DNA from 2 places in the Erwinia amylovora genome. Region 1 is predicted to be linked to the other one. Evidence: predicted binding sites of a transcription regulator. Region 1 holds the regulator's gene; the other holds the start of a gene.
The links. Region 1 encodes ArgR, which controls arginine synthesis, uptake and breakdown. Its sites were predicted from a motif close to ANTGAATAAAAATACANT; they were not measured.
Positions count from the first base shown of each region.

Region 1 (6,774 bases):
AGTGGAGACATCGTTTGCATAATTTAGTTACATTCCCTGAAAAAATGACCTGGTCAGATGGCTGAACGGCAAAAAAAAAGCCTCTCTACACTAAGCGAAGCTGCCACAGGATTCCACTTCCATCAGATTAGCGGTTATAGTGACGGTATTACATGGAACAGCCCTAGTGAACAACGAAGACAAAACGGGAGTTATTATGACCTGGGAATACGCGCTTATTGGATTAGTGGTTGGGAGTATTATCGGCGCGGTGGCAATGCGTTTTGGTAATCGAAAACTGCGTGAACAGCACAGCCTGCAGTACGAGCTGGAGAAAACAAAAGCCGAACTGGCGGATTATCACCAGGAACTGAGCAACCACTTTGCTCACAGTGCCGAACTGCTGGACAATATGGCGCGCGACTATCGCCAGCTGTATCAGCATATGGCAAAGGGATCCAATGACCTGCTGCCTAACCTGCCGGGTGAGAGGAATCCGTTTGCTTATCAGTTAACTGAATCTGAAGCGGATAACGATCAGGTACCGGTGCAGATGCCGCGTGATTACCCGGACAGCGCTTCGGGCCTGCTGCGTGGCGATAGCGCCGTTAAATAGACGGATGGGGCTGCCTGGCCCCCTCTTTTCTGCCAGACGCCCGTTCCTGCCTGTCAACCCACAGCCTGCCTTTGCGGGTTCCTTTTTCACCCCCGGTAGCGAGAGCTTATTCCGATGAACAAGAAATCATATCTGTTAAGCGCTTTGGCGTTGAGTATCAGCCTCCATCTGAACGTGGCTTCTGCCGTCGGCGCATCGCTTCCGACCCAGCTTCAGGGGCAACAGCTGCCCAGCCTGGCGCCGATGCTGGAAAAGGTGTTACCTGCCGTGGTCAGCGTGCACGTTGAGGGAGAAGAAAGCGCCAGCCAGCAGCAACCCATTCCCGACCCACTGAAGCGCTTCTTTGATCAGAACGGCGAGGAGGGTACAAACGGCGATAACCGCTCCCCCGAGTTTGAGGGGCTGGCCTCCGGGGTGATTATCGATGCAGCCAAAGGCTATGTGCTGACCAATAATCACGTTGTCAATGGCGCGGACAAAATCAGCGTACAGTTGAGCGACGGCCGCGAGTTTACCGCCAAACCGATCGGCCGTGATGAGCAAACCGATATTGCCCTCATCCAGCTTAACGGCGCAAGCAACCTGACCCAGGTGAATATCGCCGATTCAGATCGGCTGAAAGTGGGTGATTTCGCCGTCGCCATTGGTAACCCTTTTGGCCTAGGTCAGACGGCAACTTCTGGCATTGTTTCTGCTCTGGGGCGCAGCGGCCTGAATCTGGAGGGGCTGGAAAACTTCATCCAGACAGATGCTGCCATCAACCAGGGTAACTCGGGTGGTGCGCTGGTGAATCTTAACGGTGAGCTTATCGGCCTGAATACGGCAATTCTGGCATCGAGCGGTGGCAATATCGGCATTGGCTTTGCCATTCCCAGCAATATGGCGATGGTGCTGGCACAGCAGCTTATCCAGTTTGGCGAAGTCAAACGTGGGCAGCTGGGAATCAAAGGCACCGAGATGACCGCCGATATGGCCAAAGCTTTCAACGTCGACGTACAGCATGGGGCTTTCGTCAATGAGGTGTTGCCACAATCTGCAGCCGCTAAGGCCGGGATTAAAGCCGGAGATATTATTACCCGCGTAGATGATAAGCAGATTGCCAGTTTTGCCGGGCTGCGAGTCAAAATCGGCACTACTCCACCGGGACAGGAGGTGAAGGTTGGCCTGCTGCGCGAAGGTAAACCCCTTATCGTCAGCGTAAAGCTGGATAACAGTGTCCAGACCAGCGTTAACGTTGAACTGATGACGCCAGCGTTACAGGGGGCCTCCCTGAGCGATGGCGCGGCGAAAAGCGGTGCTAAAGGTGTGACGGTAGATAACGTCGATAAAGCCGCTACGGCAGCCCGGTTCGGCCTGCAAAAAGGGGATGTTATCGTGGGGATCAACCGTACAGCTGTGCATAATCTGGCGGAATTGCGCAAGATACTGGTGGCTAAACCGCCGCTGCTGGTGCTAAGCGTTATGCGCGGCGATGAAAATCTTTACCTGCTGCTACGTTAGCTCCCCGCGCGGACGCGGGCTGCTGGTAAGTGACACGCTGTTTCCCCCTCGGGCGTATTAGCTCCCCGCGCGGACGCGGGCTACTGTGTCCGCGTAACTCATGCTATTCTGCCCGCATCATCATTCATCATTTAAAAGCATGCTTCCTAAACTCATACGTTCAGCCATCTTCGGACTGATTATAGCCGCCATCCTTCTGTTAGCCGTTCCGGGCCTCAGACTCGGTAGCGATCTGCTGTCGCCAACGGATGACAGCAGCAGCCAGCAGCCGGTCAGCTACAATGCGGGGGTACGCCGCGCGGCACCCGCCGTGGTTTATGTCTATAACCACAGCGCTAACGGTGCCAGCGATATTCTCGGCTCAGGGGTGATTATGGACCCGCGCGGCTATATTCTTACCAACAAGCATGTCATTAACGATGCCAGCCAGATTGTTGTTAATCTTCAGGACGGCCGCTCTTTTGAAGCCATGCTGGTAGGGTCTGACTACCTGACCGATTTGGCAGTGCTGAAAATTAATGCGGCCAGTCTGCCGGTAATCCCCATCAATCCGCAGCGTATTGCCCATATCGGTGACCTGGTGATGGCGATCGGTAACCCGTATAACATTGGCCAGACGGTAACCCAGGGGATTATTGGCGCAACCGGGCGTGTTGGCCTTAGTCCTTCACGTCATCAGGACTTTCTGCAGACTGATGCCTCGATCAATCGCGGTAACTCCGGCGGAGCGTTGATCAACTCGCTGGGCGAGCTGATGGGGATCAATACGCTGTCATTTGACAAAAGCAGCAACGGTGAAACGCCCGAAGGTCTGGGCTTTGCGATCCCCACCAAGCTGGCCACCAAAGTCATGGAAAAACTGATCCGTGATGGTCGGGTTATTCGTGGCTATATTGGTATTACCGGGCAGGAATTCAGGCGTTTTAGCGGACCTGATAATGTTATGGAACACCCTCAGGGACAGGGTATTGTGGTCACCGAAATCAGGCCGGGTGGCCCCGCTTTTACCGCCGGTATGCAGGTCAACGATGTGATTACCCGGGTCAATGGCGCTGCGGCGGTGTCCCCATTGGAAACCATGGATCAGGTGGCAGAAATACGCCCCGGAACGGTCATCAACGTGGAAGTCAGTCGCAATGAGAAAAAGCTGACGTTACCCGTAACGGTACAAGAGTACCCGGAAGAAAATCAGAGCCGGTAACCTGGCTGCACCTGCCCCATCCGGCGATGGGGCAGAGAACGCAAAAGGCTACTTAACGAACTCTTCACCGAGCGTAATATCTTTTTTCAACGTATCAAGCATGTGGGTCAGTGCCTGTTGTTCAAACGCACTGAGTTTTCCGACAGGACGACGCTCAACAATGCCATTCTTACCCAACAGCAGCGGCTGCGAGAAGAAACGCGCATGTTCTCCGTCTCCTTCGACGTAGGCACATTCAACGACGTTGCTTTCACCTTTCAGCGCGCGTACCAGCGACAGACCAAACCGCGCCGCAGCCTGGCCCATTGACAGCGTGGCCGAGCCACCGCCAGCTTTCGCCTCCACCACTTCGGTACCCGCATTCTGGATGCGTTTAGTCAGGTCAGATACCTCCTGCTCACTGAGGCGGACCCCCGGGATCTGTGACAGCAACGGCAGAATGGTCACGCCTGAGTGACCGCCGATAACCGGGACATTCAGCGCTTCAGGCTGTAGACCTTTCAATGCGGCAACGAACGTATTGGCGCGGATGATATCCAGCGTAGTGATGCCAAAAAGTTTATTCCTGTCATAGACGCCGGCTTTTTTCAGGACTTCCGCCGCGATGGCCACCGTGGTGTTGACCGGGTTAGTGATGATACCAATCAGCGCTTCAGGGCTGGTGGCAGCGACCTGCTCAATTAAATTGCGCACAATACCGGCATTGACGTTAAACAGGTCAGAACGATCCATACCCGGTTTACGCGCAACGCCAGCTGAAATCAGCACCACGTCAGCACCTTTCAGCGCCGGGGTCGCATCTTCACCACTGAAGCCTGTAATTTTGACCGAAGTTGGGATGTGGCTTAAGTCAACCGCAACACCTGGGGTAACGGGTGCGATGTCGTACAGAGAGAGTTCTGAACCTGCCGGAAGCTGGGTTTTTAGCAGCAGGGCAAGAGCCTGGCCAATACCACCCGCTGCACCGAGAACTGCAACTTTCATCCTATACTCCTTATTATATTTTAAGCATTTTGCGTGCCGGGGAACCCCGGTAAGCCCGCTATGAGACAACTGAAGTGTACGCAAATCGGCGAATAGTGAGCCTCACCGCGCTTTGTTAACGCTAAGCGAGCGGGAGATAAACTCAGGCGGCCAACCCAGCGTCAGCTCCAGATATTCAGGGTATTACCGTGATTCGGCGTTACATTACACCCTTAGCGCTAACCAGAACAACCATCACATTATAACAATCCGTTCACTTTCTGCGCGCCAATGCACAGAGTCGGCAAATTCTTTTTCCCGGCAAAATTTGTTAGACTGCGCCGCCGTGCGGTGAGTGAGTGAGCCAATGCCACATTTGCAATTTGCATAAAAATTCATTTAATTGCATAATAATGTAAAATCCCACTGAGGGGATGGCTGAATAACCCATTTTATCGGTAACCTATGCGTAACTCATCAAGACAAGAAGACCTGATTAAGGCGTTTAAAGCCTTACTGAAAGAGGAAAAGTTCAGCTCACAGGGTGAAATCGTCATTGCCCTGCAGGATGAAGGATTCGAGAACATTAATCAGTCGAAAGTGTCGCGTATGCTGACAAAATTCGGTGCGGTGCGTACACGCAACGCTAAAATGGAAATGGTTTACTGCTTACCCGCCGGGCTTGGCGTACCTACCACCACCAGCCCACTGAAGAACCTGGTACTGGATATCGACTTCAACGACGCGCTGGTGGTGATCCACACCAGTCCGGGGGCAGCGCAGCTGATTGCTCGCCTGCTGGACTCGCTGGGCAAAGCGGAAGGCATTCTCGGCACCATTGCAGGCGATGACACCATTTTTATCACTCCGGCGCGTTCCTTTAGCGTAAAGCAGCTGCATGATGCCATCCTGGTGCTGTTCGAACAGGAACTTTAAACCTTCCGCTCCTCTGTCGCCCGCCATCGTACCGCGCTGCATAAGCCGGAGCGATCGGCAAACAATTCGCTGTCGGCAATGTTCTGGCATCAACCCGGCGACGGTAGCCATTCTCCGGTAATTTCCGGGCCAGTCAGCGGCCCTGCTCTCTTTGCGACATCCGAATTATCGCCGCCGGCATATGCTGCTGGCTGAAACGACTGCCCTTCATACTAAAGCCTGCCTTTCACCTCTTTGACAATGTGATCTACCGCAAATAAGCGCACAAATAGATAAATTATCCTGACATACTGTTTTTTAATACTTTTTGGCGAAAATGCGCAAAAAACAGGCGTTTTTGATAACCAGACGTCATTAAAAACACCGCCTCACGCCTGTAAAACACTTTAATATTATTAGCCTGCTATTAATTTTTTACGTTATTAGATCTATACTTGTTTCCGTGATGCAGATCAAAACAATCAAAAGTTAACAATCGTTGACGAGGGAAATCTCATGTACATCAAAACCACTATCGCGGCCTTTGGCCTGCTTTCTACCCTGTCATTTGGCGCATTCGCCGCTCAGTCTGTCAATTCGGACCAGACGAAAGGCCTGCAATCGATCGGAATAGTCAGCGTTAGTGGAGTTAGCGGATCGCCAATGGATATCCGTCAGGCGCTGAATGATAAAGCCCGTGAAAAGGGCGCCAGCGCCTACCGTGTTATTGAAAACTACCAAAACGGTAACTGGCACGCGACCGCCGAACTTTATCAATAAGCTAAGCGGTAATCTAAAGAATCAATCATTAAAGCTATGCGGTAATCCCAGGTATAAAAAATTGTTTTTCATCCCTTTAGATTACCGTGCAATAACTACTCTGGAGTCATCATGAAAACGACCTTCACAATTGTTGCCTTAAGTCTTGCTTCTGTTCTTTCATTCGCTGCCGGCGCGGCGGATCTGGTCACCAGCGAGCAGGTCAACCGCCAGAATCTACAGCCGGTAGGCACCGTCAGCGTTAGCGGGATCGACGGTACGCCGATGGAAATCCGCCACCAGCTTTCACAAAAAGCGGATCGCCAGGGTGCAACGTCTTACCGCGTAATCGAAGCGCGTACCGATGGTAACTATCACGCCACGGCCGAGCTTTACAAATAACCAACCCTCAAGCGGTGCATCAGCGCCGGTATTTTGCTGCCATTGCTCGTCCATCTGTTGCTGTAAACCTGGTGGAATATCACTTTAGCCCCGTACGCCGGGGCTTTTGTTTGTTCTCACTGCCGGGCGGAGCAGAAATGTGCAAGCCAGACGGAACACACGGAGGGGGGCCCCGCATCCTGTTACGGCTTCTCTGCCAGGCGCGGAAGAACTCAAACCTCGATCAGCGTTTGCTGATATTTCTTTAATACCATCGCCAGACGCGCAACGGGTTCAGTCACGCTTTGCGCGGCCTGATACTGCTGTAGCTTTTGCTGGTAAATGTCGAACTCGCCCAGCAGGCGCGCAAAGTCATCACGTCTCTTTGCATCGCTGCCTGCCGAGATCACCCGGTCGGCCGTGTGGCGCAGCTGCTGATGGAACGCTGACAGATCGGGGT
Region 1 covers NZ_CP066796.1:353,591-360,364, reverse strand. Annotated here, with positions in the region: gene zapE (cell division protein ZapE) at 1-20, opposite strand, end outside; gene zapG (Z-ring associated protein ZapG) at 197-595, shown strand; gene degQ (serine endoprotease DegQ) at 710-2,095, shown strand; gene degS (outer membrane-stress sensor serine endopeptidase DegS) at 2,235-3,296, shown strand; gene mdh (malate dehydrogenase) at 3,345-4,280, opposite strand; gene argR (transcriptional regulator ArgR) at 4,725-5,195, shown strand; gene yhcN (peroxide/acid stress response protein YhcN) at 5,691-5,954, shown strand; gene yhcN (peroxide/acid stress response protein YhcN) at 6,066-6,335, shown strand; gene aaeB (p-hydroxybenzoic acid efflux pump subunit AaeB) at 6,548-6,774, opposite strand, start outside.

Region 2 (6,774 bases), 450 kb from region 1:
GGAAAGCATTCAAACCAAACTGCCGCAGCTGGCGGGTATCTCCCCCGGCCATCAGCCAGCTCTGAACCGCACTGTAGGTGACAGACTGGCGTGAATACAAGCCTGCAGAAGCAAAGCGTATTTGCGCAACCTGGTCGGCAAAATCTTTGCCGTTGACCGGGCGACCTTTTGCGTTTGGCTGGTTGACCAGCGCCAGCGGCTGAATCAACTTTCCGTCTTTATACTGTTGCCCACGATCGGTGGGTTTCGAGCTACAGCCCGCCAGCAGTGCCAGCAACGTGCCGGTCACCAGATATTTCGTCCAACCTGCTTTCATGCGTTGCTTACCTTTATGCGGAAACCCTGCGCGAAGATAGCAAAGGCTCCACCATAAGAAAATGTGCCAGCGGAAAAAAGAACGCCAATATTAGTGCACTATTTCGGCATTTGGTTAAAAAACGCCAGCTTAAGTATGCTTTTAGACACTTAACTGCAAAAAGGGGTTGCAACAAAACGCATCAGGCGTATAGTGCGCTTCCACGGACGCGGGATGGAGCAGCCTGGTAGCTCGTCGGGCTCATAACCCGAAGGTCGTCGGTTCAAATCCGGCTCCCGCAACCAATGACTGAAGCTAATTCAGATTCAGTTCAGCAGTGAACAGAAATTGTCGTGATGGAAGCGACAAACCACGCGGACGCGGGATGGAGCAGCCTGGTAGCTCGTCGGGCTCATAACCCGAAGGTCGTCGGTTCAAATCCGGCTCCCGCAACCAATTTGCCGTCGTGGTGTGCAGTAATATAAGCGTTAACCGGACGCGGGATGGAGCAGCCTGGTAGCTCGTCGGGCTCATAACCCGAAGGTCGTCGGTTCAAATCCGGCTCCCGCAACCAATCAAACACCCTTCAGGGTGTTTTTTTGTATCTGAAGCTTATCAAATCTGCTAGCCGGGCAGGATCCTTTCCGCCCCAAGGGTTATTTTGCTGTTGCCAGCGCGGCGCCGTTAGCGAAATAGGCTTTAATTCCCGCCAGAATCGAATCCGCTACCTGATGCTGAAAACGCGTAGTGCGTAGTTTACGTTCCTCTTCCAGATTACTGATAAACGCCGTTTCCACCAGGATAGAGGGGATATCTGGCGCTTTCAACACCGCAAAACCCGCCTGATCGACGGATCGCTTGTGCAGGTGATTAATTTTCCCCATGCGCGCCAGCACTTCCCCACCAAATCTCAGGCTGTCGTTAATTGTGCGGCTTTGCAACATATCGAACATAGTATGGTCAAGATAGCGATCGCTCCCCATACTGACGCCACCAATCAGATCCGACTCATTCTGAGTCTGTGCCAGAAATCGTGCTGCGGTGCTGGTGGCCCCTTTGGTTGATAACGCAAACACCGACGATCCCCGCGCGGCACGGCGGGTAAACGCATCGGCATGAATCGAGATAAACAGGTCTGCGCGCTGTTTGCGCGCTTTCGCCACCCGCACTTTTAACGGAATAAAAACGTCTTCATTACGCGTCATATAGGCGCGCATACTCGGCTGCTTGTCGATCAGCGATTTCAGGCGGCGGGCAATTTTCAGCACCACGTCTTTTTCACGCGTTTTCTGCTTGCCAACGGCACCGGAATCTTCACCACCGTGACCGGGATCAAGCATAATGACGATTGGCCGATCCTTTCCGGCCTTACCGGGTAACGGGGCGGCCTCAGGCTGGCTACGCCCCAGATCGCCCTGATTGTAATCTTCCAGTAACGCCAGCAGCGGATCGTCATTGTGCTGCGGTCTTTGCACCGGATAGAGATCCAGCACCAGACGATTCTTAATCCCGGCGACCGGGGCAAGAGTAAAGATACGCGGCGCAACATTCTGTTTGATTTCCAGCACCAGGCGCACGGTATTCGGGTCAAACTGACCCACACGCACATTTTTGATATAGGGATCGTCTTCGCGCACCAGCTTCCCGACATCGTTCAACAGGCGATTAAGCTGGATATCGGCGATATCCACCACGACACGGTCGGGACTTCTCAGAGAAAACTGCTTATATTTCAGTGGTGCGTTGGACTCAATGGTCAGACGTGAGTAGGTGGATGCCGGCCAGATGCGGATTGCTACGACATGTCGGCTGGCGGTCATGCCTGTGCGGCTAACGCTCAACAGCCACAGTGCCCCGGCCCCTTGTAATAACCGTCGGCGGTTAAGGGAAGTTGAATCAGTCATGCCACTCCAAATGCTGTGATGTGTCTAATAAAAAGCCAAATAAAAAAATTGGCGAAACTCTAACGAATCCCCCCGGCAGTGTCACTTAGAAAAAACGATTAAATGTAGCGCGCCTGACAGGAGAAAATACTTTTTTCAGCGATGAATAAGGACAAATGCCACTTGCACCCGCGGCCATAAAAGAATAAAAATACACTTTTATCGAATAATAATGCATAGAGGGTTTACCGTGAAGGAACGTAGTACCGAGCTGGTTCAGGGATTTCGCCATACCGTTCCCTATATCAACGCCCATCGTGGTAAAACGTTTGTCATTATGCTGGGCGGTGAAGCCATCGGGCATGAAAACTTCTCAAGCATTGTCAACGATATCGGCCTGCTACATAGCCTCGGCATCCGCCTCGTGGTGGTATACGGCGCGCGCCCGCAGATCGATGCCAGCCTTGCCGGGCACAACCTGGAGCCGGTCTACCATAAACACACCCGCGTAACGGATGCCCCGTCGCTGGAACTGGTCAAGCAGGCTGCCGGTCGTTTGCAGCTGGATATTACTGCCCGCCTGTCGATGAGCCTGAATAACACCCCATTGCAGGGTGCGCATATTAATGTCGTTAGCGGAAACTTTATTATTGCCCAGCCGCTGGGCGTCGATGACGGTGTCGACTACTGCCATAGCGGCCGTATCCGCCGCATCGATGAAGAATCGATACATCGCCAGCTGGACAGCGGAGCCATTGTCCTGATGGGTCCGGTAGCCGTATCGGTCACCGGAGAGAGCTTCAATCTGACCTCTGAAGAGGTTGCCACCCAGCTGTCAATTAAGCTGAAGGCCGAAAAGATGATTGGTTTCTGCTCCGAACAGGGCGTAACGGATGCTGAAGGCCGTATTATCTCCGAGCTGTTCCCGAATGAGGCACAGCTGCGCATCGAAGAGCTGGAAACGCGCGATGATTACCACTCAGGTACGGTACGCTTCCTGCGCGGCGCGGTCAAAGCCTGCCGCAGCGGGGTGCGCCGCAGCCACCTGATCAGCTATCGCGAAGATGGCGCGCTGTTGCAGGAGCTGTTTTCACGCGATGGCATCGGCACCCAGATTGTTATGGAGAGCGCCGAGCAGATCCGCCGTGCCACCATTAACGATATTGGCGGCATTCTCGAACTGATCCGCCCGATGGAACAGCAGGGCATTCTGGTGCGCCGTTCGCGTGAGCAGCTGGAGATGGAGATTGACAAATTCACCATTATCGAGCGCGATAACCTGACCATTGGCTGCGCCGCCCTTTATCCCTTCCCGGAAGAGCAGATTGGTGAAATGGCCTGCGTAGCGGTACATCCTGATTACCGTAGCTCTTCACGCGGGGAAGCATTACTGGAGCGCGTGGCGTTGCAGGCGCGGCAGATGGGGCTAAAAAAGCTGTTTGTGTTGACCACGCGCAGCATTCACTGGTTCCAGGAGCGCGGCTTTGTGCCGGTAGAAATTGAGCGGCTGCCGGAAAGCAAAAAGCAGATGTATAACTACCAGCGGCGATCCAAAGTATTGATGGTCGATCTGCACGAAACCAGTGTTCATACCCGCCAGAGCTGATCGCTTTCTATGCCGGAGCCTGTAGTCCGTATGATGTTATTCGCCGGCAGTCAATACAGGCATTTCACCCGTGTTAATGGGCAGATAAGAACACTGAATTACCTACAGATGGCAACACAGGCAAGACAGGTAAGACAATTACTGACGGCTAACCCCCGTCTTTTTTCGATAAAAGCAAGGAAACTTTGTTATGAGACTAGATAAAATAAATCTGAAAATCATTGCGTGGAGCACCTTCATTGGCGGTTTTATCAGCTCTTTGGTAAAGTCCGGCACCGAAGCAAATATGCCCCCGCGCGTAGCCGGTGAGATATCGCCACCCGCAGCGCATATTGATGCCTGGCTTGGGCCACTGGGCATTAACGCCCATTCAATGGATTATGTTTATCAGGGCATCACGATCCCCGGTGCAGTCATGCTTTATCACTGGCTGTTCAGTTTCGCTTTTGCCTTTGCTTATGTCCTGCTATCCGCTTGCTGGCCCAAAGTCAGGCTGTGGTACGGCGCTGCCTATGGCTTAATCATCACTGTAGTGATGCACGGTTTGCTGATCCCGGCGCTGGGCTTTCGCCACCCGGCTTATTTAGACGGTAAAACCGGCTGGCTGTGGGAACTCAATGGCTATGAGCTATGGAGCGAGATATTGGGCCATATTGTGTGGTCTGTATCGATTGAAGTTAGCCTGATTGCAGTACTGGCTGCTTTCGCAAGGCCCATTAAAGGGCAGTGGTTTAGCAACGTTAAATAACAGTTTATACAGAAAATGCCCTGCCTTGCTGCCGGGCATTCTAACACGCCATGTTCCACACCCCGGCCCTGGCCTGGCTAAGAAGTAGCCCGGTTATTCAACCGTTCCACCAGCCCGCTACGGCGCTGCGTGCGTATCTTCACCGCACTGTTAAACACCGAACCGTCGGCATAAAGGGTTAGCTGCTGTTTGGCGCGGGTGATCGCGGTATAAACCAGTTCACGAGTCAGTACCGGCATCATCTGGTTAGGTAAAACCAGCAGCGTGTGCTCAAACTCCGATCCCTGTGACTTGTGTACCGTCATGGCATAGGCCGTATCATGCGGCGCCAGGCGGCTGGGCTGCACCGCCTTGATCGTGCCATCCGGTAACGGGAAGTACGCCTTCAGCTGCTGATCTTCATCCGGCATCGCGATGCCGATATCACCGTTAAACAGTCCCAGCGCCCGGTCATTACGCGCAATCATTACCGGGCGTCCTGCATACCATTTGCCGTTGAGTGCGATATCGCGGCGGATAAGCCCTGCCAGGCGCAGCGCCTGTTCAATACGCTCATTCAGCCCTGCAACACCGAACGGCCCTTCGCGCAGCGCGCACAGTAGCTGGAAGCGGCCAAATGCGGCCAGTACTTGCCCCGGTGTTGCTCCGGCATGCAGCAATTTCAGGTACTCACGGTAACCTGCAACACAGTCATCCAGCAGCTGCCGATAGTCCTCGCTGCTGCTTAGCGTATGGCGGCGGATGTCGCCGAAACCGCTGCTGAAGACCTGCTCCGCGCGATTAATCTGCCCGGCATTCACCGCCAGCGCCAGCTGGCCAATGCCGGAAGATGACGTGAAGCGGTAGCTTTTGCGCAGCAGGCAGATCGAATCACGCACCTCAGAGGCGCTGGCATCTTCGCGCCCCGCTACCTCGCAACCGGTAAGTCGCGTCAGCTCCACAGCACGCGGCGGGCTGTAGTCATCTTCCGCACAGCGGCAAATATCACCAATCACCGCTCCGGCTTCTACTGAAGCCAGCTGATCGCGGTCACCGAGGAAGATAACTCGTGCATGAGCGGGCAAAGCGGCAATCAGGTTAGCCAGCATCGGGAGATCCAGCATCGAGGCTTCATCGACCACCAGTACGTCAACATGCAGTGGATTTCCGGCGTGATAGCGCATGCGTTGACTGCCCGGCAGCGCCCCCAGCAGGCGATGCAGCGTCGTCGCCTCCAATGGGAAACTTCTCAGGATGCGATCGGCCAGCTGCAGCTGCCGCAGCGTATTACCGAGCGATTCCGTCAGCCGCGCCGCCGCCTTGCCGGTCGGTGCCGCCAGCTCGATACGCGGTGGCGCGGGCGATAATTCAATCAGGCTGGCAAGCAGCTTGGCCACGGTGGTGGTTTTGCCGGTCCCCGGCCCACCGGAGATCACCGCCACCTGGCGCGTCAACGCTACCGCTGCGGCGATTTTTTGCCAGTCATCGGGCTGCTGGCCGAAATAACTATCCAGCGTATCACGCACCCGCTTTTCCTCCAGATCCTGAGGATAATGCTGACGCTGAATAAACTGCGCGATTTTTCCCTCGCTCTGCCACATACGATGCAGGTAAAGCCGCTGTTGATACACCACCAGCGGCGTGGCCTGCTGGCCGTCACTGACCGCAGTTTCTGCCAGCAGCAGCGCCTGCCAGTCCTCCGGTTCGCCGGCAGCCTGCCACAGGGCCTGTGCCAGCTCCGGATAACGCCCGGCAAAAAAAGATTCAGGACGCAGCTGTGCCAACGGCAGACAAACATGACCTTCCCCGGCGTCGCGGCTGACCAGCGCCGCCGCCAGCATCAGCGCGGGCTGCTGTTCAGCCGCCACCATACGGGCAAACTGCACGTCAAGAGGGCGCAATAAGCGCTGGTACTGTGCCAGCTGTAAGGCTTCTGCCAGCGTCATACGTTACTCTCCGGGGGGTTAGCAAACAGTTGGTCGAGAGCGGTAACAAACTCCGGCTGCGGTCGGGTACAGTAAATACCGTTGCTGCCAGCCACGCCGTCCAGACCACGCAGAAACAGGTAGATAACGCCACCAAAATGAAGTTGATAGTCGTAATCAACCAGGCGGTGACGCAGATAGCGGTGCAGCGCCAGCGTATAGAGCTGGTACTGCAAATCATAACGATGCGCCTGCATCGCCTGAGCCATCGCCTCCTGGGTATAGGCGCTGCTGTCTTCGCCCAGCCAGTTAGACTTATAGTCCAGCAGGTAATATTT
Region 2 covers NZ_CP066796.1:800,819-807,592, reverse strand. Annotated here, with positions in the region: gene mltA (murein transglycosylase A) at 1-316, opposite strand, end outside; tRNA gene JGC47_RS03630 (tRNA-Met) at 524-600, shown strand; tRNA gene JGC47_RS03625 (tRNA-Met) at 675-751, shown strand; tRNA gene JGC47_RS03620 (tRNA-Met) at 793-869, shown strand; gene amiC (N-acetylmuramoyl-L-alanine amidase AmiC) at 952-2,199, opposite strand; gene argA (amino-acid N-acetyltransferase) at 2,411-3,784, shown strand; gene JGC47_RS03605 (YagU family protein) at 3,975-4,532, shown strand; gene recD (exodeoxyribonuclease V subunit alpha) at 4,610-6,457, opposite strand; gene recB (exodeoxyribonuclease V subunit beta) at 6,454-6,774, opposite strand, start outside.
Region 2: the regulator ArgR is predicted to act here: its motif matches at 2,379-2,396, upstream of argA (amino-acid N-acetyltransferase).